2 regions of the Isoptericola sp. NPDC058082 genome follow, and region 2 is predicted to be linked to the other one. Evidence: predicted binding sites of a transcription regulator. Region 2 holds the regulator's gene; the other holds the start of a gene.

Region 1 (15,245 bases), on a different contig from region 2:
GCGTGCGCGCGGTACGGGCCGGAGACCTGGCGGACGGGGACGGCGTCGATCGCGTGCACGTCGCCGGCGTAGTAGGCGCGCACCGCCGCGACGGCGCCGGCCACCGCGGGGTCGTCGTCGGGCACGGTCGTGGTGGCCGTGGGCCGGACGTCGGGGTGGACGAGGCCGACCAGGGAGTCGGCGTCCGTCGTCCAGCCCGACGCGAGGACCGTGCCGTCCGGGTCGACGACGACGGTGAACGGGCCGTCGGGGGTGCTCAGGGTGGTGGTGCGGGCGGTGGGGACGGTGGTCGTGGCGGTCATCGGAACCTCCGGGGTCTGGGGTGGGTGCCGAGCATGCGGCTGCGCTCGGACTGACGGCTGAGAAGGTGCGCTACCGCATGCTCGGCGGCAGGGCGGCGCGCCACAGGTGCAGGGCGGCGTACGAGCGCCACGGCGCCCACCGCTCGGCCCGGGCGGCCAGGGCGCGCGAGCGCGCCGTGCGCGGGGCGTCGTCGGGCAGGCCGAGGTCGACGCCGGCCGCGGCAGCGCCCGCGAGGAGCGCGACGTCGCCGTCGAGCCAGGAGTCCGGGTCGCGCAGCACGCGCATCGCCACGTAGGCGGCGGTCCACGGCCCGATCCCGCGCCGCGCGACGAGCGCGGCGCGCAGGGCCTCGCCGTCGTCGCCCACCCCGACGGCGAGGGTGCCGTCGTCGAGGGCGCGGGCGGTGTCGACGACCGTCGCGACCGACCGGGCGGGTAGGCGCAGGTGGTCCGCCGCCGCGGCCGCGACCTGCGCGGCCGTCGGGAACAGGCGCGTGAGCCCCGGCACCGCGGAGTCGTACGGGGTGCCGGCGCCGGCCGCCAGCCGGCCCAGGTGCGTGCGCGCGGCGGCCACGCTGATCTGCTGGCCGACGATGGCGCGCACCACGATCTCGTGCGGGTCCACCGTGCCGGGCAGCCGCAGACCGGGCGTGCGGGCGACGAGCGGGGCCAGCGCGGGGTCGTCGGCGAGGGCGGTGTCGACGGCCGCCGGGTCGGCGTCCAGGTCGAGCAGCCGGCGCAGGCGGGCGACGGCCACCGAGACGTCGGCGGCGGACGCGAGCTCCAGGCGCACGGCGACCCGGCCGGGCCCGACGCCCGGCCCCGCCAGGACCTCCGCCGCGCCCGGCCCGTGGGGGAGCCGCAGCGTGCGGGCGTACCGGACGTCGTCGCCGTCGAGGTCCGCGACCTCCACGCCGTCGACGGCGCGCGCCGCGAGGAAGGCGACGACCCCGCGGGCGTCGAACGGCTCGCGCACCGGCAGCTCCAGGTCGAGGCGGACCCGCGCGACGTCGGCGCCGTGACCGCCGTCCGTCGCCTGCCGGAAGGGGTGGTCGGGGCGGGCCCGGCGGCGGCTGCGCGCGCGCAGCTCGCTCGGCGCGACGGCGAAGACCTCGGTCATCGTGTCGTTGAACTGGCGGATCGAGCCGAACCCGGCCGCGAAGGCGACGTCCGCGAGCGGCAGGTCGGTGCCGACGACGAGGCTGCGCGCGGTCTGCGCGCGCTGCGCACGGGCCAGGGCGAGCGGGCCGGCGCCGAGCTCTGCGGCGAGCAGGCGGTGCACGTGCCGCGCGCTGTACCCGAGGCGGGACGCGAGCCCGTCCGTGCCCTCGCGGTCCACCACGCCGTCGGCGATCAGGCGCATCGCGCGACCGGCGAGGTCGTGCCGCAGGTCCCAGGCGGGCGTGCCGGGCGCGGCCTCGGGCAGGCACCGCTTGCAGGCGCGGTAGCCCGCCTCGTGCGCCGCCGCCGAGGTGAGGTAGAAGGTGACGTTCTCCGGCTTGGGCGTGCGCGCCGGGCAGGAGGGGCGGCAGTAGATGCCGGTGGACCGCACCGCCGTGAAGAACTGCCCGTCGAACCGGGTGTCGCGCGCGGCGATGGCGCGGTAGCGCTCCTCGAACTCCCGTGCGTCGGGGCGGGCTGTCGTCGTCATGTCCCCATCCTCACGCGCCCCACCGACCAGGTGCTAGCGGGAATCGGACACGATCGTGGGCGCTAGGGGAGAGCCTCGATCCAGTCGAGGACGGCGGCGAGGTAGGCGTCGCGGGCGGGCCGCGGTGACAGGGCCAGGTCGTGGGTGCCGCCCGCGACCGTGCGCACGGTGACGTCGCCCCCGAGCCGCCGCGCCCGTTCGCGCATGTGCGCGACGTCGAGCACGGTGTCCGTGGTGAGGTGCTGGTCCGTGGTGGACCGGTCGGAGGTCAGCACCAGCACCGGGATCCGGAGCCCCAGGCCGCGCGCGAGGCGGCGCTGCGCGCGCAGCACCGACCGCAGCCAGGCGGCGCGGACGGCGAACGGCTCGTGCGGCTTCCACGCCGCGTCGAAGTCCCACTCGCCGCCGTGGGCACGGTGCAGGGCCCGCGCGTAGCCGTCGTCGAGGTGGTTCACGACGGCGCGCGGAGCGACGACGCCGAGGGCCTCGACGAGCGCGGTGGCGGCCACCCGCACCGGGCGGGGCTTGTTGAGCTGGACCCAGGGGCTGTTGAGCACCAGGGCGTCCGCCCGGCCCGGCCGGGCCGCGGCCCACAGCGGGGCCACCAGCCCGCCCGTGGAGTGGCCGAGCACCACGAGCCGCTCGTGCCCCGCGGCCCGGACGACGGCAGCCGCGGCGTCGAGGTCCTGCGCGTACACGGCGATGTCGCGCACCTGGTTCGGGTCGCCGCCGGCGGACACCTGGGCGTCCCAGGCGCGCCCGTGCCCGCGCAGGTCGACGGCGTAGAACGCGAGCCCGCGCGCGGCGACGGCCGCCGCGAGGTGCGGGTGGAAGAAGTAGTCCGCGAACCCGTGCACGTACAGCACCGCCGTGCGCGCGACGGCGCCGCGAGGTCCCGGCGTGCCGTCGTCGGCCGGCGTGGACGGCACGTGCCGCACCAGCACGGCCTCCGCGCCACCGGGCAGCGGCAGCGTGCGCGCCCGGAACTCCGGGCCGAGGACGTCCTCGCGCCACGCCCCGGGTCCGGGGAGCGGCGCGGCCGGCGCGTCAGGCACCCTGCGCGGGACCGGACGGACGGTCCTCGTCGCCGGGGCGGTCGTCGGGCGTGCCCGTGACGTCGGGCTCGACGTCGGGCTCGGTGGCGCCGCCGGCGGGCTCCTGCCGGACCGTGTCCTCCTCGCCCGGGCGGCCGGGCTCCAGCGGCTCGGCGACGGGGCCGGTCGTGGGGCCTGCGGGCGGGGCGGTCTCGGGCGCGGCCTCCGGCTCGAGCGGCTCGGCGACCGGGCCGGTGGTCGGCTCGGCGGGCGGGGCCGCGGGCGTGCCGAAGACCTGTTCCTCCGGCGTCGAGCCGGCGGCCGGCACGGCCCCGGGGGCGGCCTGCGCGGCGAACGCGGCGTCGCCCGTCGCGGTGCCCGTGACCGTCCCCGTCGACGTCGCGGGACGGCGGTTGTTCCGCACGACGAACCACACGACGAGGCCGATGACGACCAGCCCGACGACGAGGCCGACGATCCACCACGGGAAGCTGCTGCCGGCGGTGGCCGAGCCGACCGCGTGGATCTCGGTGTTCTCGCCGACCTTCGGCGTCCAGGTGACGGTGTTGCCGTCGACGGTGCCCGTGGCGTCGCTGACCGGCCCGGGGAACGTGACGGCGAGGCGGACGTCGAAGGCGTCCTGCACGTTCTGCGGCAGCGACTCCAGCTGGTCGGCGCCCTCGGAGAGGTCCATCGTGCCGTCCACGACGTAGTCGTCGCCGTCGCGGGTGATGGTGAGGTCCTCGCCGCCCTCGCCGGAGATCTGGCTGATCGGGGCGTCGGTGAAGGTGTACCTGGTCCCGGTGTACTCGTCGTCGGAGTACGGCTCCTGGGACGTGCCCTCGGGCAGGTTCTGGGAGAGCTCGCCGCCGGCCTGCTTCCACAGCTCGCCGGGCTCCATCCCCATGGTCTCGGCGAGACTGTTCGAGACGGCCATGACGATCGAGCCGGAGACGGTGTCGTCCTCCGACAGCGTCATGTCCATGTCGACCTTCATGCACCCGGCGAGGGCGAGGAGGCCGACGGCGGCCAGGGCCGCCGCGATCGCGGTGCGGAGGCGGCGCACGGGGCCGCGGGCTGGAGTGGTCACCGGCCCAGCATCCCGCAGCGGCCGCCGGGGAGCCACCCGGCACCCCGGGCGCCTTGCGCTCAAAGTTGAGCGGAATAGACTCAACTTTGGCGGCGTTCCCCCGACAGGAGTCTGACCCGTATCACCGCACGTCATCCCGGAGGTCCCATGGACATCAAGCTCACGACCATGTCGCAGCAGGCGCTCGGCGACGCCGTCCAGTCGGCGTCGGCCGCGGGCAACCCCCAGCTCGAGCCGGTGCACCTGCTCCAGGCGCTGCTCCAGCAGAGCGGCGGCGTCGCCGTCGGCCTGCTCGACGCCGTCGGCGCGAACGCCCAGCAGATCGGCCAGCGCGCCCGCGCGGCCCTCGTCGCCCTGCCGCAGGCGAGCGGCTCCGCCGTCGCGCAGCCCGCGCCGTCGCGCGCGATGAGCGCCGTGCTGGAGAACGCGGGCAAGGAGGCCGAGGCGCTCGGCGACGAGTACGTCTCGACCGAGCACCTGCTCATCGCGCTCGCCGCCGGGCAGTCCGCCGCCGCCCAGGCGCTGACCGAGGCGGGCGCGACCGCCGACGCCCTGCGCGCGGCGCTGCCCGCCGTCCGCGGCTCGTCCCGCGTCACCAGCCCCAACCCCGAGGGCACGTACAAGGCGCTGGAGCAGTACGGCAGCGACCTCACGCAGCGCGCCCGCGACGGCAAGCTCGACCCGGTCATCGGCCGCGACTCCGAGATCCGGCGCGTCGTGCAGGTGCTCAGCCGCCGCACCAAGAACAACCCCGTCCTCATCGGCGAGCCCGGCGTCGGCAAGACGGCCGTCGTCGAGGGCCTGGCGCAGCGCATCGTCGCGGGCGACGTCCCGACGTCCCTGCAGGGCAAGCGCCTCGTCGCGCTCGACCTGGCGGGCATGGTCGCGGGCGCCAAGTACCGGGGCGAGTTCGAGGAGCGCCTCAAGGCCGTGCTCGAGGAGATCACCGCGTCGGACGGCGAGGTCGTCACCTTCATCGACGAGCTGCACACCGTCGTCGGCGCGGGCGCCGGCGGCGAGGGCGCCATGGATGCGGGCAACATGCTCAAGCCCATGCTCGCCCGCGGCGAGCTGCGCCTGGTCGGGGCCACGACCCTCGACGAGTACCGCGAGCACATCGAGAAGGACCCGGCCCTCGAGCGCCGGTTCCAGCAGGTGTTCGTCGGCGAGCCGTCCGTGGAGGACACCGTCGCGATCCTGCGCGGGCTCAAGGAGCGGTACGAGGCGCACCACAAGGTGACGATCGCGGACTCCGCGCTCGTCGCCGCGGCCGCGCTGTCCGACCGGTACATCACCGGTCGTCAGCTCCCGGACAAGGCGATCGACCTCGTCGACGAGGCGGCGTCGCGCCTGCGCATGGAGATGGACTCCTCGCCCGTCGAGATCGACGAGCTGCAGCGCGCCGTCACGCGCCTCGAGATGGAGGAGGTCGTGCTCAAGGAGTCCGACGACGCCGCCTCCACCGAGCGCCTGGAGCGCCTGCGCGCCGACCTCGCGGACACCCGCGAGCAGCTCGCCGCGCTCACCGCGCGGTGGGAGTCGGAGAAGGCCGGCCACAACCGCGTCGGCGACCTGCGCGCCCGCATCGACGAGCTGCGCACCGAGTCCGACCGGCTGCAGCGCGAGGGCGACCTCGAGTCCGCCGCCCGCCTCCTGTACGGGGAGATCCCGCAGGTCGAGCGCGAGCTCGCGGAGGCCGAGCGGGCCGAGGCGTCCCAGGAGGCGGACGAGGCCCAGGCTCACGAGGCGCCGATGATCGCCGACAAGGTGGGCTCCGACGAGATCGCCGAGGTCGTCGCCGCCTGGACGGGCATCCCCGCCGGGCGCCTGCTGCAGGGCGAGTCCGAGAAGCTCCTGCACATGGAGGACGTCATCGGCGAGCGGCTCATCGGCCAGACGGCCGCCGTCCGCGCGGTGTCCGACGCCGTGCGGCGCTCGCGGGCCGGCGTGGCCGACCCCGACCGTCCGACCGGGTCGTTCCTCTTCCTCGGCCCGACCGGCGTCGGCAAGACGGAGCTCGCCAAGTCGCTCGCGGACTTCCTGTTCGACGACGAGCGCGCCATGGTGCGCATCGACATGTCCGAGTACTCGGAGAAGCACTCCGTGTCGCGGCTGGTCGGCGCCCCTCCGGGGTACGTCGGCTACGAGGAGGGCGGCCAGCTCACCGAGGCCGTGCGGCGGCGCCCCTACTCCGTCGTCCTGCTGGACGAGGTGGAGAAGGCGCACCCCGAGGTCTTCGACATCCTGCTCCAGGTGCTCGACGACGGACGCCTCACCGACGGCCAGGGCCGCACGGTCGACTTCCGCAACGTCATCCTGGTGCTGACGTCGAACCTGGGCTCGCAGTTCCTCGTGGACCCGGCCCTGGACGACGCCGCCCGTCGCGAGGCGGTGATGGCGGCCGTGCGCGCGTCGTTCAAGCCGGAGTTCCTCAACCGGCTCGACGACGTGGTGATCTTCGACGCGCTGAACGTCGAGGAGCTGGGCGAGATCGTCGACCTCCAGGTCGCGGCGTTCGCGAAGCGCCTGGCAGACCGGCGCATCACGGTGGACGTCACGCCCGCCGCGCGCGAGTGGCTGGCGCTGGAGGGCTTCGACCCGGCGTACGGCGCCCGCCCGCTGCGCCGCCTGGTGCAGCGCGAGATCGGCGACCGGCTCGCCAAGGAGCTGCTGTCCGGCGCCGTGTCCGACGGCGGCACCGTCGTCGTGGACCTCGACCCGGACGCCTCCGGCCTCAGCGTCACGCCGAGGTAGCTCGAAGCCCGCCGAGGTAGTTCCGAGCCGTGCCGAGGTGGTTCGTTCGTGACTCCGTGTCACGAACTACCTCGGCACGTCACGCACTACCTCGGCGGGGCCGGGTCAGCCGATGGAGGTCTGCGGGCCGGCGCCCTCCCGCACGACCGACGGCACGTCGGCCGCCGGGTCGAGCGTGTACGGGTAGAACGACGCGGGGTCGAAGGCGGTTCTGCAGCACCATCGTCGTGCCACCGCCCGGACGACAAGGAGCTCGACTTCTTCGACAACGCCGACACGGCGTCTACCGGTGGGGCATCGCGGGCTGGCACGGCAACGGGGCGGCTTCACCCTGGGCGGCGAGGATGGGGAACACAGGCGTCGAGCCCCCGACCTCGCGTGACGGAGGCCGGGGGCTCGACGGGTGCTTCGGGAGGTCAGACCGCCTTGCTGCTGACCCGGATGAACGTCGGGTTCGACTGCCAGATGCTGCGCTTGACGACGCCGACGCGCGGGTTGCCGGCGTCGATCTGCTTGCCGTTGCCGATGTAGATGGCCACGTGGCCGGGCGACCAGATCAGGTCGCCGGGCTTGGCGTTCTTGCGCGAGACCTTCTTGCCGACGTGCTTCTGCGCGGACGACGTGCGCGGCAGCTTCTTGCCGATCGCCTTCTTGTACACGTAGGAGGTGAAGCCGGAGCAGTCGAACGAGCTCGGACCGGTGGCGCCGGAGACGTAGCGGGCGCCGACCTTCGTCTTCGCGATCGCGACGACGGGCGAACCGGCGCTCTTCGCGGTCGCGGTGACGGCGGACGTGCCGACCTTGCGGAGCTTCGAGCTGCTCGGCAGGACGAAGATCTGCATCTTGTTCTTGCCGACCTTGTGCATCGACCAGTTCGGGTTGAAGGTCGCCTTGCCCTTGTGCAGCGTGCGGGTGGAGACCGACTTCCCGTTGACGAGGAGCTTGGCCTTCCCGGCCACGGCCTTGCCGGAACGGGTGGCGGTCACGGTGTAGGTCGGGCGCTTCGAGGCGCTCATGTGCTTGACGACGGTCTTCTTCCGGGCGACCTTGAGCGTGACGGTCGACTTGTAACCCTTGGCGGCCTGCACGGCCACCGAGCCGAGGTTCGCGGAACCGACGTTCGCGGAGGTGGCGCCGGTGGCGGCGGACGCGTGGGGGGCGACGGCGACGAGACCGCCACCCGTGAGGGCGCCGGCGACGGCGAGGGCGATGATCGCCCGGCGGGGCCGGCGAGCGGCCGCGGCGGCGGTGCCGGGGCGCGCGGAGGCAGGGGACGTGGACATGGGGCGTGACCTCCAGCCTGCGAGATGAGCTGTCGGGTGAGGCCGAGATCGTTGGCCCGCCACCAGAGGTGGCTGAACCCCAAGGCCGGGAGCGTCCGGGCGGTGTGCCCGGGCGGCCGGCCGGAAGTGGGTCTCCCGCTGCTGCCGTGAGGTTCGTGGTCACCGGGACGCCGGCAGCACTCGGCTGCGTCCCGGTCGGCCGGCACCCGTGGCAGGTGCGGTCGAGGGACGCTAACCCCGCGGACCCTTCGAGGTCACGTTCCGATAACAGGCCCCGCGTGTCGCTGGCGCGGGGGGCGGTGGGCATCCGTGCTGGACGAGTCCGGTCAACCCGGCGCGAACCGGACGCGGTCGCGTGATACCGGATGTGACCAAGATCACTGTAAGAATCCACTCGTGGGGGGATATCGGAGACGTCGACCGTCCTCAGGCCAGCAGGTCGACCGTCCCGGGAGTCTCCGACACGGCGACGCACAGTCCCGTGCGGTCGCCGGCCGCCCAGCCGGCCTCCGACGGGGTGAGGACGACGAAGGTCAGTCCCTCCGCGTCGCGGCCCGCGGCGCCCAGCAGCCCGGGGCCGCAGTCGGCGGACGCCTTGCGCACCAGCGCGTCGTGACCGGGCCACACGGCACCGGCCGCGGAGTCCGTGCGCCCCACCACCTGCGCCTCGTGCTCGCCCGCGCACGGCACGACGGTCACCCGGCCGACGTCGCCGGGCGGCAGGTGCCGCAGGCAGGACCCGAGCACGAGCTGCGCCGCGTTCACCTCGCGCGCCCCGGTCACCGCGGCCGGCACGGGCGCGGTCGCCCGGTCGCGTGCCGTCATGACCCCGATCGCGACGGCGCCGCCGACGACGGCGAGCGCCACCACCGCCACGGCCGCGCGACGCACGCCGCGGCGCGCCCGGGCCGAGGCGCCGCCCCCGGCGCGGGGCCGTGCGCCGTCGCGGGGCGGGGGCGCGCCGTCGTCGCCCGTGCCCGGCAGGCCCAGGCCGGCGAGGCCGTCCGCGGGCAGCACGCCCGCCGGCGTCGGCGCGGCGAAGACCGGCTCGGCGGGGGTCGGCGCGGCGTCGGGTGCCGGGTCGGGTGCAGGGTCGGGTGCAGGGCCCTGCGCGCGGTCGTGCGGGTCCGGGTCCTGGGTCACGACGTGCTCCGTGCGCGTCAGGCCGGGTCGGCGAGGTCGAGGATCACCGGGACGTGGTCGCTGGCGCCCTTGCCCTTGCGCTCGTCACGGTCGATGGCGACGCCGGTGACGCGCTCGCGCACGGCGGGGGAGGCGTAGGCGAAGTCGATGCGCAGACCCTTGTTCCGGGGGAACGCGAGCTGCTGGTAGTCCCAGTACGTGTAGGTGTGCTCGGCGGGCAGGTGCTCGCGCGTCACCTCGGTGTAGCCGGCGGTCGCGAACGCCGTGAAGGCCTCCCGCTCGGCGGGGGTCACGTGGGTGTGGCCCTCGAACGCGGCCGGGTCGTAGACGTCCGTGTCGAGCGGGATGACGTTCCAGTCGCCGACCAGCGCGACCGGGGTGCGGGGATCGGCGGCGAGCCAGCCGGACGCGGCGTCGCGCAGCGCGCCCAGCCACGCCAGCTTGTACGCGTAGTGCGGGTCGCCGATCGCGCGGCCGTGCGGCACGTACAGGGACCACACGCGCACGCCGCCGCAGGTGGCGCCGAGGGCGCGCGCCTCGATCGGCGGCGGCACGTCGAGCAGGGTGGCCGGTGCCTCGTCGGGCGTCGGGTCCGGGGCCTCGTCGGGTGCGCCGGCCGGTGCGGCGTCAGCGGCCGCGGCGGGCTTGGCGAACCCCGGCTGGCCCGGGAAGGACGTCTCGACGTCGGTGATCCCGACCCGGGACGCGATGGCGACGCCGTTCCACGCCGAGTGCCCGGTGTGCGCCACCTGGTAGCCGGCGGCATCGAACGCCGCGTGGGGGAACTGCTCGTCGCGGCACTTGGTCTCCTGGATGGCGAGCACGTCCGTGCCCGAGCGCTCCAGGAAGGCGATCACCCGGTCGACGCGGGCACGGACGGAGTTGACGTTCCAGGTCGCGAGGCGCACGGGCGCCAGGCTACCGGCGGTCGCCGACGCCCTCGGGAGCTCATTCCCACGTCGCCGTGTCGGGGTCGACGCCGTGCGTGCGGGCACCGGCGTCGATGACCTCGCGCAGCCACGCCGTCAGGCCGGGGCGGCGTCGGTCGTGCTGGGCGGTGAAGTCGTGGTCGGCGGCGACCTCCCGCCACTCCTCGGGGGTGCGCTCGGCCGACCGCTCCGCGAACTGGGCCCACTGGTCGGTGTCGCCCCAGCGTGCGCGGGCCCCGGCCGCCCACGACGGCTGCCAGTCGGCGCCGAACAGGGCGACCTGCTCCTCGGGGGACAGCAGGACGCCGCGCTCGCGCGCCTCGACCAGCCGGTCGAGGGCGTCGGCCGCACGCTCCAGCCGGCCCAGCCGCTCGCGCACGAGGTCGCGCTGGCGGCGCAGGGACGCGTCCGCGCCCCGCGGGGAGTCGAGCAGCGCGCCGATCTCGTCGAGCGGCACGCCGAGCTCGCGGTACAGGACGACGCGGTGCGCGCGCGTGAGGTCCGACGCCGTGTACAACCGGTATCCCGCGGCCGTGCGCGCCGACGGGTGGACCAGGCCGACGGCGTCCCAGTGGTGCAGCGTCCGGACCGTGACGCCCGCGGCCCGCGCCGCGGCGCCGACGGTGAGGCGGGTCGTCATGGCGACCAGTCTGCCCGCCGCATCAGCACTCGGCGCCGAAACCCAGCTCGTCGCGCACGGTCTGCGCCTCCGGGCCCGCCGGGTCCCACGGGCGGGCGGCGGTCATGACGACGCGCGTCCGCTCGGGGGTCACGACCTCCAGGTCGAGGGTGCCCCACGGCTGCAGCCGAGGGCCGCTCGCCGACCCGGGCGCGACGCGCTCGCACGCGGCCGCGATCTCGTCGATCTCGCCCTGCACGCACGAGAAGCTCACGCTCAGGGGGCCGGCCTCGGCGGCGGGCGTCGCGGGCACGAGCAGCACGTCCTGGAACGCCCACCGGCGCAGGTGCACCACTGTGCCGGGGGCGGCGAAGAGCTCGAAGAAGCCGAGGCCGCGCACCCAGAAGTCGGTGGAGGCCTCGAGGTCGGCGGTCGGGACGTTGACGAACATCGGCATGCCGTAGATGCCGCGGAACTGCTCCGGCGGCTGCACGCCGGGGCCGGGACGCGGCACGGGGCCGATGCTGAACGCGGGGAAGAACGCGGGGAAGGTGGTGTCGGTCATGCGGCCAGCGTGGGCCCTCACGTCGCGTGAGGGTCAACCCCGCCGCGTCCGCCCTCTAGGCTGCCCCCATGGGTACCGCGCTCGTCACCGGCGCCACCGCCGGCCTCGGTCTGGAGTTCGTCTGGCAGCTCGCCACGGCGCGACACGACGTGGTCGTGGTCGCGCGTGACGCCGACCGCCTGGAGCAGGTCGCCGCGCAGGTGCGCGCGGCGGCGGGCGTGCGGGTGGAGGTGCTGCCGGCGGACCTGTCCGTCAAGCAGGACCTGGAGCGGGTCGCGGCGCGGCTCGCCGTCACCGGCGACGAGGAGGGCGACGACCGGCGCCCGGTGGGCCTGCTCGTCAACAACGCCGGGTTCGCGACGGCGCAGTCCTTCGTGCGCGGCGACCTCGCCGTCGAGCTCTCCGCCCTGGACGTCATGGTCCGGGCGGTGCTCGTGCTCTCGCACGCGGCCGCCGGGCAGATGACGGGCCGCGGGCGCGGCGCCATCCTCAACGTGGGCTCGATCGCCGCGCTGACCGCCGGCGGCACCTACGCCGCGGCGAAGGCGTACGTCCGATCGTTCACGGAGGGCCTGGCCGTCGAGCTCAAGGGCACCGGCGTCACCGCCACGGTGGTGAGCCCCGGGTTCGTGCGCACCGAGTTCCACGACCGGGCGGGCGTGGACATGTCCACGATCCCGGACGCCGGCTGGCTCGACGCCCCGACCGTCGTCTCCGAGGCGCTCGCGGACGTGCGGCGCGGCGTCGTCCTCTCGACGCCGTCGGTCCGCTACAAGGCGGCCGCGGCCCTGCTGCGCCTGGCCCCGCGCGCCGCGGTCCGTGCCGTCGGCAAGTACCGCTGACCACGGCCTGCACCGAGGCTGGGCGAGATCCGGCCGCCTGCCCCACGATGGAGATGTGATCGGGGGGCAAGCACCTGCGACGGACACCGGGGACGGTCGGAGCGCCCTCCCCGGCGGCGACGCGCTGGACTACCGCGACCTCTTCGACGCGCTGGCCGTGCCGAAGATCGTGCTGGACCCCGACCTCGTCGTGCTCGACGCCAACCGCTCGTACACCGAGCTGCTCGGCATGCCGGTGGACGCGCTGGTCGGGCGCACGCTGGCCGACGCCCTGGCGCAGGTGCCGGGCGGCCCTCCGCCCGTGCCCCATGCCATGGACGCCATCGCCCGGTGCCTGCGCACGGGCATGCCCGAGGTCGTCGAGCCGACCCGGTGGGACCTGCCCGACCCACGCACGGGCGAGACGGGACCGCGGTACTGGATGCTCCTCGCGCTGCCGGTCACGCGTGCGGGCGACGCCGCCGTCCGTGCCGTCGTGGTCCGGGTGGAGGAGGTCGACGCGGCCGACGTCGAGGGCACCGACGGCTACGCCACACCGGAGCGCTTGTCGTGGCACAGCACGGTGGCGCGCATGCGGGCGAACGCCGCCGCCGAGCGCGACGCGGCAGTCACCCTGCAGTCCTCGGTGCTCATCCCGCCGCCGGAGGTCCCCGGCCTCGCCGTGGACGTCCGGTACCAGCCGGCCAACCGGATCACGCGGGTGGGCGGCGACTGGTACGACGTCGTGCTCCGGGAGTCGGGTCGGGCGGTGCTGGTCGTGGGCGACGTGGCGGGGCACGACGTCGACGCGGCGGCCACGATGTCGCACCTCAAGGGCGTGCTGCGCACCGTCGCGGTCGAGGACGACGCGGGCCCTGCCGCGATCCTCGACCGGGCCGAGCGCGCCGCCGCCGTGCTGCGCATCGAGGCGTTCGCGGCGATCACGGTCGCCGTCGTCGAGCCGCCCGCGGCCGACGGGTCGCGGCGCGTCACCTGGGCCCGCGCCGGGTCCCTGCCGCCGCTGGTGCGGCGTGCCGACCTCGGCGCCGAGCTCCACGGCGAGCGTCCTGGCCGGCTGTTCGGGCTGCGGCTGCCCGAGGCGCGGCCGGAGTCGACCCTCGTGCTGGCACCCGGCGCGTCGCTGCTGCTGTTCACGGACGGCCTCGTCGAGCGGCGGGGCGAGCCGCTGGTGGACTCCCTGGAGCACCTGCGTGAGGACGTGGAACAGGTGGTGGACGCGCGGCTCGAGCGGCTGGCCGACTGCGTGCTGGCGCGGAGCACGCCGATCCGGGGTGCCGACGATGTGGCGGTGGTCGCGCTCCAGGTGGACGGCGCCCCCGCGGTCGGGCCCGAGGCCGTCGGTACGATGACCGGGTGACCTCCTCGGATACCGCCTTCGGCCCCACGCCCCGCGAGCAGCTGCGCGACCTCATCACCGAGCTCGCCGTCGTGCACGGCAAGGTGACGCTGTCCTCCGGCAAGGAGGCCGACTACTACGTCGACCTGCGCCGCATCACGCTGCACCACCGCGCCGCCCCGCTGGTGGGCCACGTGCTGCTCGACCACCTCGAGGAGGTCGGCCTCGGCACGGCGGAGGTGGACGCCGTCGGCGGCCTGACGCTCGGCGCCGACCCGATCGCGGACGCCCTGCTGCACGCCGCGGCGTCGCGCGGGCAGGACCTCGACGCGTTCGTCGTCCGCAAGGCGGCGAAGGCGCACGGCATGCAGCGGCAGATCGAGGGTCCCGAGGTCGCGGGCCGCAAGGTCGTGGTCCTCGAGGACACGACGACGACCGGCGGGTCGCCCATCACGGCGATCGAGGCGCTGCGCGCCGCGGGCGCCGAGGTGCTCGGCTGCGCCACGATCGTCGACCGCGCCACCGGCGCCGGCGAGAAGATCGAGGCCCTCGGCGTGCCCTACCACTACCTCTACGACCTGGCCGACCTGGGCCTCGCGTGAGCGGACCGGCCGCGCGACGGCCGAGCCTGGCGCTCCTGGTCGCGCCGATGGTGGTCGTGGTCGCGGCGGTCGTGCTCGCGGCGCTCGGGGTGGTCGACCTGTGGGTCGCTTACATCGTCGTGCCCGTGGCAGCCGTCGTCGGCGGGCTGGGTTACCTGCGCGCCCAGCGCCGCGTCGTCGTGCGGCGGGGCGAGGGCGTCGACCGGCTCGTCGCGGCCGGGCGGTGGACGGCGTACGGCGGCGCCGAGCAGCCCGACGTGCCACGCGACGTGCGGTCGTTCCCGAAGCGCGAGCCGCTCGCGAGCGACGTCGGGCACACGATCGGCGAGGTGCTGCGCACCCGCGTGGACGGTCGCGACGTATGGACGCTCGAGCTGGGCGTGCAGCGCCGCTCCGCCGGCACGATCACCGACACCGGCGCCCGGGAGTCCGGCCCGGCGACGCTGACCGACCCGTACCACCTGGTCGTCACGCGTCTCGACCGCGCGCACGGCACGGTGGAGGTCTCCGCCGCAGGCGTCGCCGCCGCGCTGCGGGCCGACGTCGAGGTCGGCGTGCCGGACTTCGACCGCGCGTTCCGCGTGGCCACCGAGAGCGAGCGGACCGCACACGCGTGGCTCGGCGACGGCGGCGGCGCGGACCTCGCCCGCCAGGGCGTGGGCGCGCTGCACGGCGGCCGGCTGCGGCTCGACGGCGACACCCTGCTGTGGTGGCGCAAGGGCCACCAGGACCTGGACGTCGTCGACGACGTCGCCCGCCTCGTCGCGCGGGCCGCGGCGTACGCGCCGCGCTGACCCGACGGTGCGTCAGCCGCGGCGGCGCCCGAGCAGGAACCCTGCGCCCAGCCCCACGAGCAGGGCGCCCAGCCCGAACAGCACCCACATCAGCACCCACCTCGACGTCCCCGGGACGAACGCCGTGTCGGAGAGCGGGGCGTACGCGAACCAGCCGAACGACGCGTAGCCCACGGGGCGGGTCAGCACCCAGGCGATCATGCCGGCGCCGACCACGATCGAGAGCACCGCGGTCCAGGTGCCGCGTCGTCTCCGGGAATCCCCTGGCCCGGGGACCGGTGCGTCGTCAGACACGGCCGAT
Region 2 (15,245 bases):
GCACGTACGCGCCGAGCAGCGGGTTCACCACCCGGCAGCCGTCGGTGGGCGCGTGCGTGAGGTGCTCCTGCAGGTAGCCGACCCGCAGCCCCTCTCGGGCGCGGTAGGCGAGCGCGGACACGCCGTTGGGGGTCAGGCCGAGGATCGGGGCCACCTCCGCCGGCGCGCGTCCCTCGATCTCCGTGTACCAGAGCACGGCCTGCCAGCGCTCCGGCAGCGCCTGGTAGGCGTTCTTCACGACGGAGTGCTCGAAGCCCTCGAACGTCGCGACGTCGGTGGGGTCGACCAGGCCGAGCGCGGCCTCGAACGTGCCGTCGTCGGACGTCGGGCGGGTGCGCTTCACGCCCCGCGCGAGGTCGGCGGCGAGGCGCCGCACCACGGTGAGCAGGTAGGCCCGGAACGTCGCGTCCGGGCCGCCGCCGTGCTGGAGCACGTCGAGCACGCGGTGGAACGCCTCGGAGACCAGGTCGTCCGCGTCGGCCGCCGACCGGACGTACTGCCGGGCCACGGCCCGCGCCGCCGGGAGGTGCCGGGTGTAGAGGGCCCCGAACGCCTCGAGGTCCCCACCGCGCACGTCGAGGATCAGCTCGGCGTCACTGCGCGCCGAGTCGTCCGACCCCACGTAGACGTCCGTCATGGCCGACCTCGCTCTGCACCCGATGCTGCGCGAAGGCCACACGCAGACCCCCGTACTTTACGCGCCGGGAGCACCTGCTCGCGGGGTGAACTTTGGGCCGAGATCCGCGGGATTCCGTGCCTCAGGCAGCGGAGAGGGCTATCCCGGGGCACCTACCGATGAAAGTCGGCCACAACTGCGTCATGATGGCTGCCCATGGCGGTCCCTTCATCATGAACCGGTCCACGAGCGGGCCCCCCGACGCGCCCGAGCACGTCTCGGACGTGATCGACCGCTGGCGCGCGACGAGCCTCGCCGAGGTGTGGCTGCGCCCGGACGACTGGTACCACCCCGCCGTGGACGCCCTCGTCGAGGCCTTCGACGACGGCCGGTCCCCCCACGCCGCCGCCCACCGGCTCGGCGCCGCGCGCGGACGGGCCGGCGTCGGCCTGGGCGAGACGCTGGACGACCTCGAGTGCCTGTACCGCTCCGCCCATCACCCGGCCGACCCCGACGCGGTCCGCGCCGTCGCCGTCGGGTGGGTGCGCGGCCGCGACGCCGAGCCGGCGCTCGGCGCCCTGCGCGACCCCAGCTCCGGGCTCCCCACCCGCGAGTACCTGGCCGAGCGGCTGCGGGAGACCTACGGCGCCGCCGTCGGCGCCGACCAGGACGTGCCGGACACGCACTGCCTCGTCGTCGTCGACGTCGCCGTCGACGGGCTCGCCCCGTGGGACCGCGCCGCACGCTCCGCGACAGTCGGCCGCGCCCTCGAGCAGGTCTACGGCGAGGGCCACCCGATGGCCGCCCTCACCGACGGCGTGTTCGTCGTGCTCGCGCGGCGCGACACGGGGGTGCCCGACCTGGCCAAGGCCACCCGCGGGGTGGTGGAGCGCAACGCCGCGCTCATGGGCCTCGGAGACGCGCTGAGGCGCCCCACCCGGGTGTGGGTGGAGCGCCTCCCGACGTCGCACGCCGCCGCCGTCGAGCTGCTGACGCAGCTGGCCCGCTAGCCGTACCGGCCCGGCACGGCCCCGGTCAGGTGCCGCGTCAGTGCTGGGCGTACGTGAGGCAGTCGGCGTGGCTCTCGTCGTCCGGGCCGGGGCCGACGCGGATGGCCGACGCCGCGCACTCGAGGTCGGTGTTGTGGACGCAGTCGCCGCGCTGGCACGCGCCCACGTGGGCGACGACCTTCTCGAGGCCGCCCTTCGCGCTCAGCGGGATGAAGGTGGCGCACGCCGCGTCGCCGCTGTGCCCCGCGATCGTCACCGCCCCGGCGTGGCAGCCGTGGTCGTGGTTGTAGCCGCAGCCCTCGACGGTGCACTCGGTGACCTCGGGCATCTCCATCAGCGTGCTCATGGTGCGCTCCTCGCCGCTCGACGCCGGCTCTCGCCGCCTTCGACCACGATATTCCTCTCGCACGGAAATGCACAGCGAATGCGGGATCGAATTCACGGCGTATCGAATAAGGAATACCTTACCTATTGCACCATGAATTAGCGAAGAATTGCGTTGCGAAAAGACGTCAGCCGCGGCGGTGCGGGCGCCACAGCACCAGCGCGCCCTCCTCGGCCTCGATGTCGGCCCGGAGGTCGGACCGCTCCGCGCGGCGCACGCGCTGGCCGCGGCGCACGACGACGACGTCGCCCGTCGAGCCCGCCGTGAACACCCGGCCGCCGGGCTGCATCGCGAGCGCCGCGAGCCGGCCCTCGAGCTGGGCGACGTGCTCCTGCAGGTCGAGGATCCGTCGGATCCCGGCGAGGTTGATGCCCTCCACCTGCGCGAGCCGCTGCACCTCGAGCAGGCGTGCCACGTCGCGCTGGGAGTAGCGGCGGCCGCGCCCGGGGGTCCGGCGCGGCGTGACCAGCCCGAGGCGGTCGTACTGCCGGAGCGTCTGCGGGTGCATGCCGGCCAGCCGGGCCGCCTGCGACACGGTCAGCACCGGCGCGTCCTCGGTGACCATCGCTACCTCCCTCGCTCGGTGCCTCCGGCCGGTCAGCCCGCGCCTCGCCGCGGCGTCACTCCGCCGCGCGCTGCGCGAGCCCCGCCCGCACGTCCTCGTGGTCGCTCTCGGCGGCGAACGCCTCGAGCGCCTCCTTCGCCTTCTTGCTGAGCTTCTGCGGCACGGCCACCTGGACCGTGACCAGCAGGTCGCCCTGCGTCTTCGTGGTCCTCACGCCGCGGCCCTTGACCCGCAGCACCCGCCCGGTGGGCGTGCCCGCCGGCACCTTGAGCCGCACGGTGTGCCCGTCGAGCGTCGGCACCTCGACCGTCGTGCCCAGCGCGGCCTCCGCGAAGGTCACGGGGACCGTCATGCGCAGGTTCGCGCCGTCGAGCGTGAAGACGGGGTGCGGCGCGACGTGCACGGTGACCACGAGGTCGCCGGCGTCGCCGCCGCCCGAGCCGGGACGCCCCTTGCCGCGGATGCGCAGCTTGCGGCCGTCGTTCACGCCGGCGGGGATCTTGGTCTTGACCTTGCGGCCGTCCACCGTGAACTCGACGGTGGCGCCCTCCACCGCCGTGCGGAACGGCAGCGTGGTCTCGGCCGCGACGTCCGGGCCCTTCTGCGGAGTCGTGAAGCCGGCGCGCTGCCGGCCGCCGCTGCGGAAGCCGCCCTGGCCGCCGAGCATGGAGCTGAGGATGTCCTCGAAGCCTCCGCCGCCCGCGCCGCCCTGGGGGTACTGCTGGTAGCGCACGTTCGGGCCGGCGCCGCCGCCGAACATCGAGCCGAAGACGTCCTCGAACCCGTTGCCGCCACCGCCGCCCGGGCCTGCCGCGAAGCGGGCACCGCCTCCGGCCATGGCGCGCACGGCGTCGTACTGCTGGCGCTGCTCGGAGTCGGACAGCACGGCGTACGCCTCGCCGATCTCCTTGAACTTCGCCTCCGCCGACGCGTCTCCCGGGTTCTGGTCCGGGTGGTACTGGCGCGCGAGCTTGCGGTACGCCTTCTTGATGGCCGCGTCGTCCGCGTCCTTGGGGACGCCGAGAGCGGAGTAGAAGTCCTTCTCGATCCAGTCCTGACCTGTCACGACGCCCTCCTTCCTGTCATTGTCCGCGAGATCGACCCGCCCGTCGCGAGAGCGGCCCTCGAAGGGTCGGTCTCACGACGGGCAGGTCGATCTCGCGGGTGGTGTCACTCGGGGCCGACGACGCCCACGCGGGCGGCTCGGACGACCCGCTCGCCGATGCGGTAACCGGGCTCGACCACCATCGCGACGGTCGTGCCCGTCGCCTCGGGGTCCACGTTGTGCATGAGCGCCTCGTGGACGTTCGGGTCGAACTCCTCCCCGACCGCGCCGAAGCGCTCGATGCCGAACCGCGCCAGCGACGCGTCGAGCTTCTCCGCGATGGCCGCCATGGGCCCGCTCAGCTCGGCGTGCTGCTTGGCGCGCTCGATGTCGTCGAGCACCGGCAGCAGCGCGGCGAGCACGTCCTGCGTGCCCTGGGTCCGCGCCGCCTCCTGGTCGCGCAGCGACCGGTTGCGGTAGTTCGTGAACGACGCCCGCTCGCGCTGCAGCGCGTCCAGGTGCTGGGCCGCCTCGGCCTTGGCCGCGAGGACCTCGGCGCTCTCGGCGGCCTCGCCCTCGGGCTCGAAGTCGAGGGCGGCGAGCGGGTCGTCGCCCTCCCCCGCGGCGGCGGGCTCGGAGGCACGCGCCTCGCCCGACTGCGGGTCGACCTTGCGCTTGTCGGTGAACTGGAAGGGGGTCTCCCCCGAGCCCTCGGAGTTCTCCGGGGGCTCGGGGACCGACCGCTGGTTCTCGTCCGTCACTTCTTGTCGTCCTCGTCGTCGACGATCTCGGCGTCGACCACGTCCTCGTCGGGAGCGGAGGTCGCGCCCGCGGCAGCGGCCGCGTCGTCCTCGGCCGCCTGGGTGTCACCCGCGGCCTGCTCCTGCTCGGCCGTGGCGTAGAGCGCCTGGCCGATCTTCTGCGAGGACGCGCCGAGCTTCTCGTACGCGGACTTCACGGCGTCGGCGTCCTCGCCCTCCAGGGCGGTCTTGACGCCGGCGATGTCGGCCTCGACCTCGGTCACGACCTCGGCAGGGAGCTTGTCGCGGTTGTCCGCGATCTGCTTCTCCATCGAGTACGCGAAGGCCTCGGCCTGGTTGCGGGTCTCCGCCTCCTCGCGACGCTTCTTGTCCTCGGCGGCGTGCTCCTCGGCGTCCTTCACCATGCGGTCGATGTCCTCCTTGGGGAGGGCCGACCCGCCGGTGATCTTCATCGACTGCTCGGTGCCCGTGCCGCGGTCCTTGGCGGACACGTGCACGATGCCGTTCGCGTCGATGTCGAAGGTGACCTCGATCTGCGGGACGCCCCGCGGCGCCGGGGCGATGCCGGTGAGCTCGAAGGTGCCCAGCGGCTTGTTGTCGCGGGTGAACTCGCGCTCGCCCTGGAAGACCTGGATCGCCACGGACGGCTGGTTGTCCTCCGCCGTGGAGAAGATCTCGCTGCGCTTGGTCGGGATGGCCGTGTTGCGCTCGATGAGCTTGGTCATCACGCCGCCCTTGGTCTCGATGCCGAGGGACAGCGGGGTGACGTCGATGAGCAGCACGTCCTTGCGCTCGCCGCCGATGACGCCGGCCTGCAGGGCCGCGCCCACGGCGACGACCTCGTCCGGGTTGACGCCCTTGTTGGGCTCGCGGCCGCCGGTGAGCTCCTTGACGACCTCGGTCACGGCGGGCATGCGGGTGGAACCACCCACGAGCACGACGTGGTCGATGTCGGAGACCGAGATGCCGGCGTCGCGGATCACCGCGTGGAACGGCGCCTTGGTCCGGTCGATGAGGTCCTGCGTCATCTGCTGGAACTGCGCGCGCGTGAGCTTCTCGTCCAGGTGGACGGGGCCGTTCTCGCTCATCGACAGGTACTGCATCGAGATGGTGGTGCTCGTCGCGGACGAGAGCTCCTTCTTGGCCTGCTCGGCCGCCTCGCGCAGACGCTGCAGGGCGATCTTGTCCTTGGACAGGTCGACGCCCGCGCTGTTCTTCACCTGCTTGATGAGGTGGTCCACGATGCGCTGGTCCCAGTCGTCGCCGCCGAGGCGGTTGTCGCCGGACGTGGCGCGCACCTGGATGGTGGAGAAGTCGTCCTCGTCCTTGCCGACCTCGAGGAGCGAGACGTCGAACGTGCCGCCGCCCAGGTCGAAGACCAGGATGAGCTCGTCCTCCTTGCCCTTCTCCAGGCCGTAGGCGAGGGCCGCCGCGGTGGGCTCGTTGACGATACGCGTCACGTTGAGGCCCGCGATCTGGCCGGCGTCCTTCGTGGCCTGGCGCTCGGCGTCGTTGAAGTACGCCGGGACCGTGATGACCGCGTCGGTGACGGGCTCGCCCAGGTACTCCTCGGCGTCGCGCTTGAGCTTGCCGAGCACCCGCGCGGAGATCTCCTGCGCGGTGTACTTCTTGTCGTCGATCTCGACCGACCAGTCGGTGCCCATGTGGCGCTTGACCGACGAGATGGTGCGGTCGACGTTGGTGACCGCCTGACGCTTGGCCACCTCACCGACGAGGACCTCGCCGGTCTTGGAGAACGCGACGACGGACGGCGTCGTGCGCGACCCCTCCGCGTTCGCGATGACGGTGGGCTCGCCGCCCTCCAGGACGGCGACCACCGAGTTGGTGGTACCCAGGTCGATACCGACTGCTCGAGCCATGTGTGCTGCCTCCATGCGTACGTCCGGACGCCTGTGCGCCCGAGGTTGAGTCAACTGCACTCAACGTAAATCTCGGCGTCCCCGCCTCGCAAACCGCGGGCGCCAAAGTTGAGTCTGTATGGCTCAACCTTGCTCGGGGCGCCGATATTCCCCCAGGTGGCCCCTGCTGTTCGCCGTGAGCGAACAGCAGGGTCGCCACCAGAACGGCGCGGCGCTCAGATCAGCTCGACGCGGTCGGCCTGCGGTCCGCGGTCGCTCTGGCGCACCTTGAACCGGACCCGGTCGCCCTCCTCCAGGTACTCGCCGCCCTGCACGACCGACACGTGCACGAACAGGTCCGCACCCCCGGCGTCGGGGGTGATGAAGCCGAAGCCGCGGTCCGCGTCGTAGCGCGCGACGGTGCCCTCACCTCCGCGCACGGGCCCGCCGGACGCCGCGGGACGGCCCGGCCGGCCCCGGTCACGGTCGCGGTCCCGGTCGCGCCCCGCGTGCGAGCCGGAGCCGCGCACGAGCCGCACGTCGCGGGCGTTCGGCCCCTTGTCGCCCTCGACGACGTCGTACGTCACACGCGCGCCCTCGGACAGCGAGGTCAGGCCCGGGCCGAGCGCGTTGACGTGGACGAAGAGGTCACCGCCGCCCGCGTCGGGAGCGATGAACCCGAAGCCCTTGGTGTCGTCGAACCAGGACACGGTGCCGTCCGCGCCGTCGGAGGCCGCCCGCGCCGCCTCCGCGGCGAGCGGGAGCAGGTGGTCCGCCTGCGGTCCCTTCTCCCCCTCGACGACCATGAACGCCACCCGCTGGCCCTCGGAGATCACCCCGCCCCCGACGATCGCCGAGCTGTGCACGAAGATCTCGCCACGACCGTCGTCGGGCGTGACGAAGCCGTACCCCTTGGCCGGCTCGTACCAGGCGACCGTGCCGAGCACGCCCACGGGCGCGTCGGCGGACCGCTCGCCCGTGACACGGACGCGGCGCGCCTGGGGGCCGCGGTCGCCCTCGCCCACCTCGAACTCGACGGCCTGACCCTCGCGGAGCTGCTTCGGCCCGTCCTCGCCGACGATCTCGGACGCGTGCACGAAGAGGTCCTCGGCCTCGTTCCCGAGGTCGATGAAGCCGAACCCTCGGTCGGCGTCGAACCATCGGACTGTTCCCTGGGGCACCTGGTACTCCTCGTCTTGGCAGATAGTGCTCCCCCCAGTGTCGCGCGGAGTACGGTCCCGACGAGAATCGCCAGGTGACCCGCGACAGGACGCCCCCGCCCACCGCCCGCCTGAGGTTCCGCGCGATGGGCGCGGACGACCTCGACGAGATGGCCGCGCTCCTCGGCGACCCCGACGTCATGGCGTACTACCCCGCCCCGAAGACCCGCGCCGAGGCGGCGGCGTGGATCGCCTGGAACGAGGAGAACTACTCCCGCCACGGGTACGGGCTCTGGTTGCTGGAGACCCTCGACGGCACCTTCGTCGGCGACTGCGGGCTCACGTGGCAGCGCGTCGGTGCCGAGGTCCGGCTCGAGGTCGGCTATCACGTCCGGGGCGACCTGCAGGGGCGCGGATACGCGACCGAGGCCGCCGCCGCGTGCCGCGACTTCGCACGCGACACCCTGAGGGCGCGCGAGCTCGTGGCGATCGTCCACCCCGACAACGCGGCGTCCCGTCGGGTCGCCGAGAAGCTCGGCATGCGGCACGTCGCCGACGACACGACCGGGGCCGTCCCCGCCCGCACCGTGATGGGCATGGACCTGCGCCCGCACCCCTGAGCACCCACGTGCTCCCGGGCGCCCGCCTCAGAGCGCCTTGCGCATCTGCTGCGTGACGACGGCGTACCCCGCGGAGTCGTAGAGCGACACGGCGGCGGCGTTGCGGCCGAAGACGTTCAGCTCCAGCGCGGTGGCGCCGGCCTGCCGGGCGGCCTCCTCCGTCGCGGCCAGCAGCGCACGCCCCAGGCCCTGACCGCGCCGGGACTCGACGACCTCGATGTCGTAGAGGAACGCGATCCCCGCCGTGGTGTGCGGCGGGTCCAGCGCCACCCAGCTGCGCCCGACCGGCTCCCCGTCGGCGTCGACGGCGAGGTTGACGAGCATCCCCTCCGTCGCCGGTCCCCGCGGCAGGAGCCGCGCCGACTCGTCGCGGGCCCGCCGCACCGCCCCCTCGTACGGCCAGCGGCCCGCCGCGACCTGCTCCGCCGCGTAGTCCGCCGCCAGGGCGTCCTGCCACTCGTCGAACTCGGCCGGGGTCATCGGGCGCAGCGTCACCGTCGTCATGCAGAGCATGCTGGCACCCCTCGTCCGCCGGCCGCGCAGGGTGCGGGCGACCGAGCCGGCCGCCAGATGCCGTACGGTCGGCGTCGATGACCGAGTTCTGGCACGACGCGGCGCTGCCGCAGCTGGAGGCGCGACGGTCCTGCCAGGACGCCGCGTGCTACCGCCTGCACTCGCACGACCGGTTCTCGGTCGGACTGATCGACGCCGGCACGACGACGTTCACCGGTGCGGACGGCGCTCCCCTGCCGCTCTCCGCCGGCGACGTGATCCTCGTGCCCGCCGGTCACGTGCACTCCTGCAACCCCGACCGGGGTCGCTGGGAGTACGGGATGATCCACGCCGACCAGGACTGGGTCGCGGGCCTGCTGCCCGCCGGGGCGGACGCCCTCCTGGCCGGCATCACCGTCCTGCGCGACCCCGGCGCCTACCACCGGGTGCGCGCCGTGGAGGACCTGCTGTTCGCACCGGGCGACGGGAGACGGGTGGACGGCGCGCGGGTCGAGGAGGCGCTCCGCCAGGCCCTGCGCACGTGCGCGACGGCGTCGCCCCACCGCCGGATCGCCCCCACCACGGACGACGCGCTGCTGGAACGTCTGCGACCGGTGCTGGCCCGGCTGCACGACGACGCGTCGAACCCGGCCCTCGACGAGCTGGCCGCCGTCGCGGGGATGGACCGGTACGCGCTGGTGCGGACGATGAAGCGGGCCACCGGGCTCACCCCGGTGGCGTGGCGCCACAACGACCGGGTCACCGCCGCGCGGGCGATGCTGCGCGCGGGCACGCCGCTCGCCGAGACCGCGCACGCGCTCGGGTTCGCCGACCAAAGCCACTTCCACCGCGTGTTCCGCGCCCACGTGGCCGCCACCCCCGGCGCCTACCGGCGCTGACGCCGCGCCGGGCGGTTGCCCTCGGGCGGGCGGCGGCGCCCCGGTCCGTCCAGGTGCAATTTCGTCCAAGACCGCGACGGCGGGCTCGCCCGAGCATGCCCGCATGGAGCAGTTCCTCGCCGTCGCCGTCGCGCACTTCCTCGCCCTGCTGATCCCCGGGGCCGACTTCTTCCTGATCGCCCGCACCACGATGACCAGCGGCTGGCGCAGCGCCAGCGGCGCGTGCGTCGGGATCGCCTGCGCGAACGGCGTCTTCGTCGCGGTGGCGTTCGGCGGGCTGTCCGCGATCACGAACCCGGCGGCGCTCCTGGTGGTCCAGGGCGCCGGCGGCGTGTTCCTCGTCGTCATGGGGATCGCGTTCGTGCGCGCCCGGGTCGACGTCGAGCTCGCCGCACCGGCCAGGCTCGGCCGCGGCTCGTGGACGCGGAACCTCGGCCTCGGGCTCGCGTCCGGGCTGCTCAACCCGAAGAACGCGCTGTTCTACGTCAGCCTCGCCGCCACCCTCACCGCCGCGTCGCCCGGCACCCGCGCGCTCTACGGCGCCTGGATGGTCGCCGTCGTGCTGGCGTGGGACCTGTTCGTCGCCGTCGCGCTGGGTTCCGAGCGGGCGCTCGCGCGCCTGGCCCGCCTGCTGCCGTGGCTGACCAGGGCCGCCGGCGGCTTCCTCGTGCTGCTGGGGCTCGGGATGCTCGTCACGCTCGCCGCGGGCCTGGTGCGGTGAGCGTGACGGACCCGTCAGTCGTCGACCGGCTCGCCGGTCGGGTCGTGCGCGACGACCGCGTCGAGCAGCGCGCCGCCGACGGGCTCGCGGTGCCAGTCCACCAGCCGCCAGCCCGACCCCGGGTCCCCCTCGACCTCGATGAGGCCGGTGTTCGCGAGCGGGGTGTGCGCCAGCTCCTCGACGTCCAGGCCGCGGACGCGCGCGCCGGACCACGAGCGGATGGCGGCGCCGTGGGAGACGGCGAGGACGACGTCGTGGTCGCGCGCCGCGAGCGCGGCGACCGCGTCGTCGAACCGGGCGAGGAACGCGTCGCCGTCGGGCCCGCCGGGCATGCGTCGCGACCGGTCGCCGCGGGACCAGGCGAACACGGTCTCGAGGTAGGTGTGGTGGTCGGCGAGGTCGGACGACATCTCGAGGGAGCCGGCCTCCACCTCGCGCAGGCCGTCGAGCACCGTGGGGCGCAGGTCGCGGGCGGCGGCCAGGGGGCCGACGGTGTCCGAGGTCCGCACCAGCGACGACACCGCGAGGGCGTCGATCCGCCGTTCCTGCAACGCGGTCGGGACGGCGGCCGCCTGCTGCTCGCCCAGCGGGGTCAGCCGGGGGCCGGGGGCACCGGTGTCGAGCAGCCCCGCCACGTTGGAGGGGGTCTGGCCGTGTCGCAGGAGGAGGAGACGCATGCCCCCAGGGTTTCATCCCGCGCCGCCACCGACGGCCTGGCGCGTCCGCGGCACCCGGCCGGCACCCGCCGACCCTCAGTCGAGCACGGCGTCGGCCTCGATCTCGACGAGCACGTCCGGCTCGAACAGGCTCTCCACGCCGACGAGCGTGGCGGGCGGCCACGGCTGCGGGATGCCGAGCTCCTCGACGACCTCCTCGATCCCCGCCACGAGGTCGCCGTACCTCTCCGGCCGCCAGCCGACGACGAGGAAGCGCAGGCGGACCACGTCGCCGAACCCCGCTCCGGCGCCGGCCAGCCCCCGGGCGGTGTGGCGCAGCGCCCGGGCGACCTGGCCGGAGAGGTCGCCGACGGCCGCCGGCGACCCGTCGGCGTCGCGGCCGACCTGCCCGGCGACGTGCACGTGCCGGGAGCCCACGCCGATCGCGACGTGGTGGTACGGGACGGGGTGGAGCATGCCGGGCGGGGTGCGCAGGTCGACGGTCACGGGACGTCCTTCCGGTGGGGCGATCAGGTATCCCGTGTCTACCTGGTCTCCTCAGGCCACTTCAACGAGACTAGGTGTCGTGAACGAGACCGCCCCGGCCCTGGCCCCTGCCCACCGCGAGCTGCTCGACCAGGTGCTCGACAAGTGGTCCCTGCAGGTGCTCGAGTCGCTCTGCGAGCGGCCCCAGCGGTTCAACGAGCTGCGCCGCAGCATCCCCGCCGTGACCCAGAAGTCGCTCACCGCGACGCTGCGGCGGCTCGAGCGCAACGGCATGGTCGAGCGACGGCTCCTCAGCTCCCGCCCGGTCGCCGTCGAGTACCGCGTCTCGGGGCTCGGCAGCACGCTCCAGGACCTCGTGGACGCCCTGCTGGCCTGGTCCGCGTCCGTCCTGCCCGACGTCGAGGCGGCCCGGGAGGCCTTCGACGGCCCCGGGCCCGACGCGGCGCCGCTCAGCCGCTGACGGCGGCGGCCGGCGTGGCGGCCGGCGTCCGACCGCGGGCGCCGAGGTACCGGGCCGCCAGCAACCCGAGGCCGCCGGTGAGGACCTGCACCCCGCCGACGACGACGAGCACCGGACCCGCGCCCACCACGCCGATGACCGCGCCGCCCACGAGGAGCCCGAGCGAGGCGCCGCCCGAGTGCAGCACGGTCTCCGCCGTGAACGCCGCGCGCCGCTCCGCCCCGGAGGTGCGCTCGCTGATCAGCGCGTTGAGCGCGGCGATCCCGAACGGCGTCGCCAGCCCGCCGACGGCGGACACGAGGGCGACGCCCACCACGCTCGGCACCACCGCGGGGAGCGCCGCGAACGACAGGCCGAGCACGGCCCAGGTGCCGACCGCCGTCGCGAGGCGCGGCAGCCGGTCGACGAGCAGCGGCGCCGCCAGCGACGCGGCGACCGACGTCGCCCCGTAGCCGCTCATCCCGGCCGCGATCAGCGCGCCGGGCATCCCGTGCTCCACGCCGAGGACCGCCAGCCCGAGGCTGAAGCCGAACCAGCACAGCCCGCCGACGCCCGCCGCGGCGATCCCCACCGCGACCTGCGGGTGCGCGCGCAGGACGGCGAGCACCGCCGTCGGCTCCTCCTCGCCCCGCGCCGGCGCGCGGCCGTCCGCCCGCGGAACCCTGAGCATCGCCGCCGCGGCCACCAGCACCACGGCGGCCTGGCACCACAGCAGCGGCTCCGCGCCCCACGCCACGACCAGCCACGCGCCGAGCGGCGGCGCGAAGATCATCGACACGCGATGGGCGAGGTCCTGCCACGCGAGCCAGCGCGCGGCGGACGCGCCCGCCCCTCCTGCCCCGCCACCGTGCCGTCCGACGTCCGCGAGGTCGGCGACGAGCGCGCGCTCGGCCGGCCCGAGCAGCGCCCCGGCGACGCCGGTCACGAGGCCGGACGCGCACAGGCTGACCGCGCCCACCTGGCCGACGAGCGCCGCGAGCGGCACGATCGCGAGCCCCGCGGCCTGCACGAGCATGACGGGGGCGAGCGCCCGGCCGGACACCAGCCGCTCGCGCAGGCCGCGGCCCCACCAGCCGACCGTCAGCAGCGGCAGCCCCGACATGCCGCCCACGAGGCCCGTGGCCCACGCCTCCCCCGTCTCGGCGAGCGCGACGAGCGGCAGCGCGACGGCGGTGATCCGCGCCCCCACCCAGGTGAGGAACGTGATCGCGGTGAGGATCAGCAGGGGACGTCGCATGCCTCGATCCTCCGCACCGGCGGCCGCCGCCGGTAGACGGCGGCGCGGGCGCCTCGCTCATACGCTGGAGGCATGACCTCCCGTCTGACGGTGGACGACCTGCTGCTCGCCGAGGCGGTCGCGCGGCACGGCTCCGTGGGCGCCGCGGCGCGCGAGCTGCTCGTCGCGCAGCCGTCCGCGAGCCGCCGCCTGTCCGCCCTGGAGCGCCGCCTCGGCACGCCGCTGTTCGACCGCGACACCACCGGCGCCCGGCCCACCCCGGCCGGACGCGAGCTCGCGCGCCTGGCCGCGCGGCTCCTGGCCGACCTGGACGACCTGCCCGACCAGGTGCTCGCCGCCGTCGCCGCGCCGACCCTGTCGGTCGGCACCATCCAGGCCCTCAGCCCGATGGTGCTCACCGCCGTCGAGCTCGAGCTGCCCGACGTCACGGTCCTGCCGGAGGTGGACCACGGCCCGACCCTGGTGCGGCAGGTGCACGAGGGCTCCCTGGACGCCGCGATCGTCACCGTCGCGGAGCAGATCGTGGTGCCGCGCGGCCTGCAGCGCACCCCGCTGGGCGAGTCGCCACGGGTGGTCGTGCTGCCCGCCGGCGTGGCGCCGCTCGCCGCGGGGCGCCGGCCGTTCGCGGGGCGCACGGTCGTGTACAGCCTCATCGACCTGGCCGGCGAGACCACGCACCGGCGACTCTCGGCCCTGGGCGCCGTCCCGCGCCGCGGCCCCACCACGGAGGCCACGCTCCGCATCGCGCGCGAGCTGAGGTGCCCGGCCCTCGTGCCCGAGCTCACCGCCCGCTGGTACGCCGCGCCCGGCGACCGCGTCGTGCCGTCCCCGGTGCCGGGGGCCGTGCGGGTCACCCTCGTCACCCGGACGCCGCGGCCCGCCGTGCTGGCGGACGCGCTGCCCCGGATCACGGCGCGGGTGCTGGGCGCCGGCGGCGGGGACCGGTAGCGCCGCCCCGGCCGCCCTGCAACGCTCGGGCCGGACGTGGACATGTCCCGGTCGTCACCGTCCCCCGGTCGGAAGGACCGCCCATGCCCACCCGCGAACCGCCGGACCACGAGGGGCGCTTCACCGCGCTCTTCGAGGCCACGCACCGCCCGCTGCTCGCCTACGCGGTGCGACGCGTCGCCGACCCCGCGGACGCCGCCGACGTCGTCGCCGAGGCGTTCCTCGTCGCATGGCGGCGCATCGAGGATGTCCCCGCCGGCACGGACGCGCGCCCGTGGATGTTCGGCGTGGCGCGCCGCGTCCTCGCGAACCACCACCGCGGGACCAGGCGCCGCACCGCCCTGGCGGACCGCCTGCGGGCCGAGGTCGTCGAGGCCGTGCCGCCTCCGTCCGACGACGACGTCAGCGACGTCGAGCAGGCCCTCGCGCGCCTCGGCGACGAGGACCGGGAGCTGCTGCGCCTCGTCGCGTGGGAGCAGCTCGCGCGGGACGAGATCGCGATGGTGCTCGGCGTCTCCCGCGCCGCGGTGCGCGTCCGGCTGCACCGCGCCCGACGGCGGCTGGCCGACCAGCTGGCCGCGCTCGCCGCGGCGGACGGCGTCCCCGGCGTGCGACGCACCGACCGGGCCGCGCAACGCACCGTCCCGGCCGGACAGGTGATCAGCGGGTGGGCACCTGCCCGCCCCGGAACCGAGGAGGCGTGATGAGCGACCTGATGAAGCGGCTGAGCGCCGCGGACCCGGCCCGCCGGGCCCGACTCGACGCCGTGGACGAGGCGGCGTTCGCCGCCCTGCGCGAGGAGATCACCATGACGAGCACCGACGGCGCGACCGCGCCCGCCCTGCCCACCGCCGGCGACCCGCTCCCCCGGCGACGCCGCCTCGGGCGCCGCGGCGCGGTGGCGCTCGGCCTGGCCGGAGTCCTCACCGGGGGCGGCGTGGCCTACGCGGCGATCCAGGCGTTCCAGGGCTCCAGCGGCGAGGGCGTCACCTGCGTGCACGCCTGGACCGCGGACACCGCCGAAGGGCTGGACGTCGACGCCGCCGGCTCGTGGATCACCGGCGACCCGTACGCCGACTGCACCACGCTGCTCGCCGAGGCCGGCCTGCCCCCGATCGAGGACCCCGTCGCCTTCGCGTGGGACGGCCAGACGGTCGTGGCCCCCGCCGGCCAGGTGCCCGAGGGCGTGCAGCGCCTGGAGGGGTCCCAGGCGGTGGGCACCGGCGTCGTCGAGCTGCAGCAGAGCGTCGTCGACCCGGTCGACGGCGGCTGGAGCGAGTGCCGCTCCGTCGCCGAGGGCGCCA

The links. Region 2 encodes HspR, which represses chaperone genes until heat shock. Its sites were predicted from a motif close to AAGTTGAGTCNNNNNGACTCAACTT; they were not measured.
Region 1: clpB (ATP-dependent chaperone ClpB) is a predicted target of HspR. The motif match lies at 4,140-4,164, and genes of this name have one in related genera.

Annotation. Positions count from the first base shown of each region.
Region 1 covers NZ_JBHVSQ010000007.1:200,761-216,005, forward strand. The annotation lists gene ACFVS0_RS12180 (methylated-DNA--[protein]-cysteine S-methyltransferase) at 1-302, opposite strand, end outside; gene ACFVS0_RS12185 (DNA-3-methyladenine glycosylase 2 family protein) at 373-1,953, opposite strand; gene ACFVS0_RS12190 (alpha/beta hydrolase) at 2,016-3,008, opposite strand; gene ACFVS0_RS12195 (LppM family (lipo)protein) at 3,001-4,077, opposite strand; gene clpB (ATP-dependent chaperone ClpB) at 4,225-6,831, shown strand; gene ACFVS0_RS12205 (hypothetical protein) at 6,937-7,065, opposite strand; gene ACFVS0_RS12210 (C40 family peptidase) at 7,248-8,114, opposite strand; gene ACFVS0_RS12215 (septum formation family protein) at 8,541-9,257, opposite strand; gene ACFVS0_RS12220 (exodeoxyribonuclease III) at 9,275-10,165, opposite strand; gene ACFVS0_RS12225 (MerR family transcriptional regulator) at 10,206-10,826, opposite strand; gene ACFVS0_RS12230 (VOC family protein) at 10,849-11,370, opposite strand; gene ACFVS0_RS12235 (SDR family NAD(P)-dependent oxidoreductase) at 11,439-12,212, shown strand; gene ACFVS0_RS12240 (SpoIIE family protein phosphatase) at 12,268-13,569, shown strand; gene pyrE (orotate phosphoribosyltransferase) at 13,566-14,150, shown strand; gene ACFVS0_RS12250 (hypothetical protein) at 14,147-14,944, shown strand; gene ACFVS0_RS12255 (hypothetical protein) at 14,957-15,172, opposite strand; gene ACFVS0_RS12260 (HAD-IIA family hydrolase) at 15,231-15,245, opposite strand, start outside.
Region 2 covers NZ_JBHVSQ010000006.1:81,825-97,069, reverse strand. The annotation lists gene ACFVS0_RS10535 (sigma-70 family RNA polymerase sigma factor) at 1-637, opposite strand, end outside; gene ACFVS0_RS10530 (hypothetical protein) at 850-1,626, shown strand; gene ACFVS0_RS10525 (DUF1540 domain-containing protein) at 1,664-1,972, opposite strand; gene ACFVS0_RS10520 (heat shock protein transcriptional repressor HspR) at 2,139-2,576, opposite strand; gene ACFVS0_RS10515 (DnaJ C-terminal domain-containing protein) at 2,632-3,642, opposite strand; gene grpE (nucleotide exchange factor GrpE) at 3,747-4,382, opposite strand; gene dnaK (molecular chaperone DnaK) at 4,379-6,262, opposite strand; gene ACFVS0_RS10500 (cold-shock protein) at 6,478-7,422, opposite strand; gene ACFVS0_RS10495 (GNAT family N-acetyltransferase) at 7,497-8,021, shown strand; gene ACFVS0_RS10490 (GNAT family N-acetyltransferase) at 8,049-8,525, opposite strand; gene ACFVS0_RS10485 (AraC family transcriptional regulator) at 8,612-9,412, shown strand; gene ACFVS0_RS10480 (LysE family translocator) at 9,516-10,133, shown strand; gene ACFVS0_RS10475 (histidine phosphatase family protein) at 10,148-10,810, opposite strand; gene ACFVS0_RS10470 (RidA family protein) at 10,886-11,296, opposite strand; gene ACFVS0_RS10465 (winged helix-turn-helix transcriptional regulator) at 11,376-11,756, shown strand; gene ACFVS0_RS10460 (MFS transporter) at 11,746-12,993, opposite strand; gene ACFVS0_RS10455 (LysR family transcriptional regulator) at 13,066-13,941, shown strand; gene ACFVS0_RS10450 (RNA polymerase sigma factor) at 14,025-14,645, shown strand; gene ACFVS0_RS10445 (hypothetical protein) at 14,645-15,245, shown strand, end outside.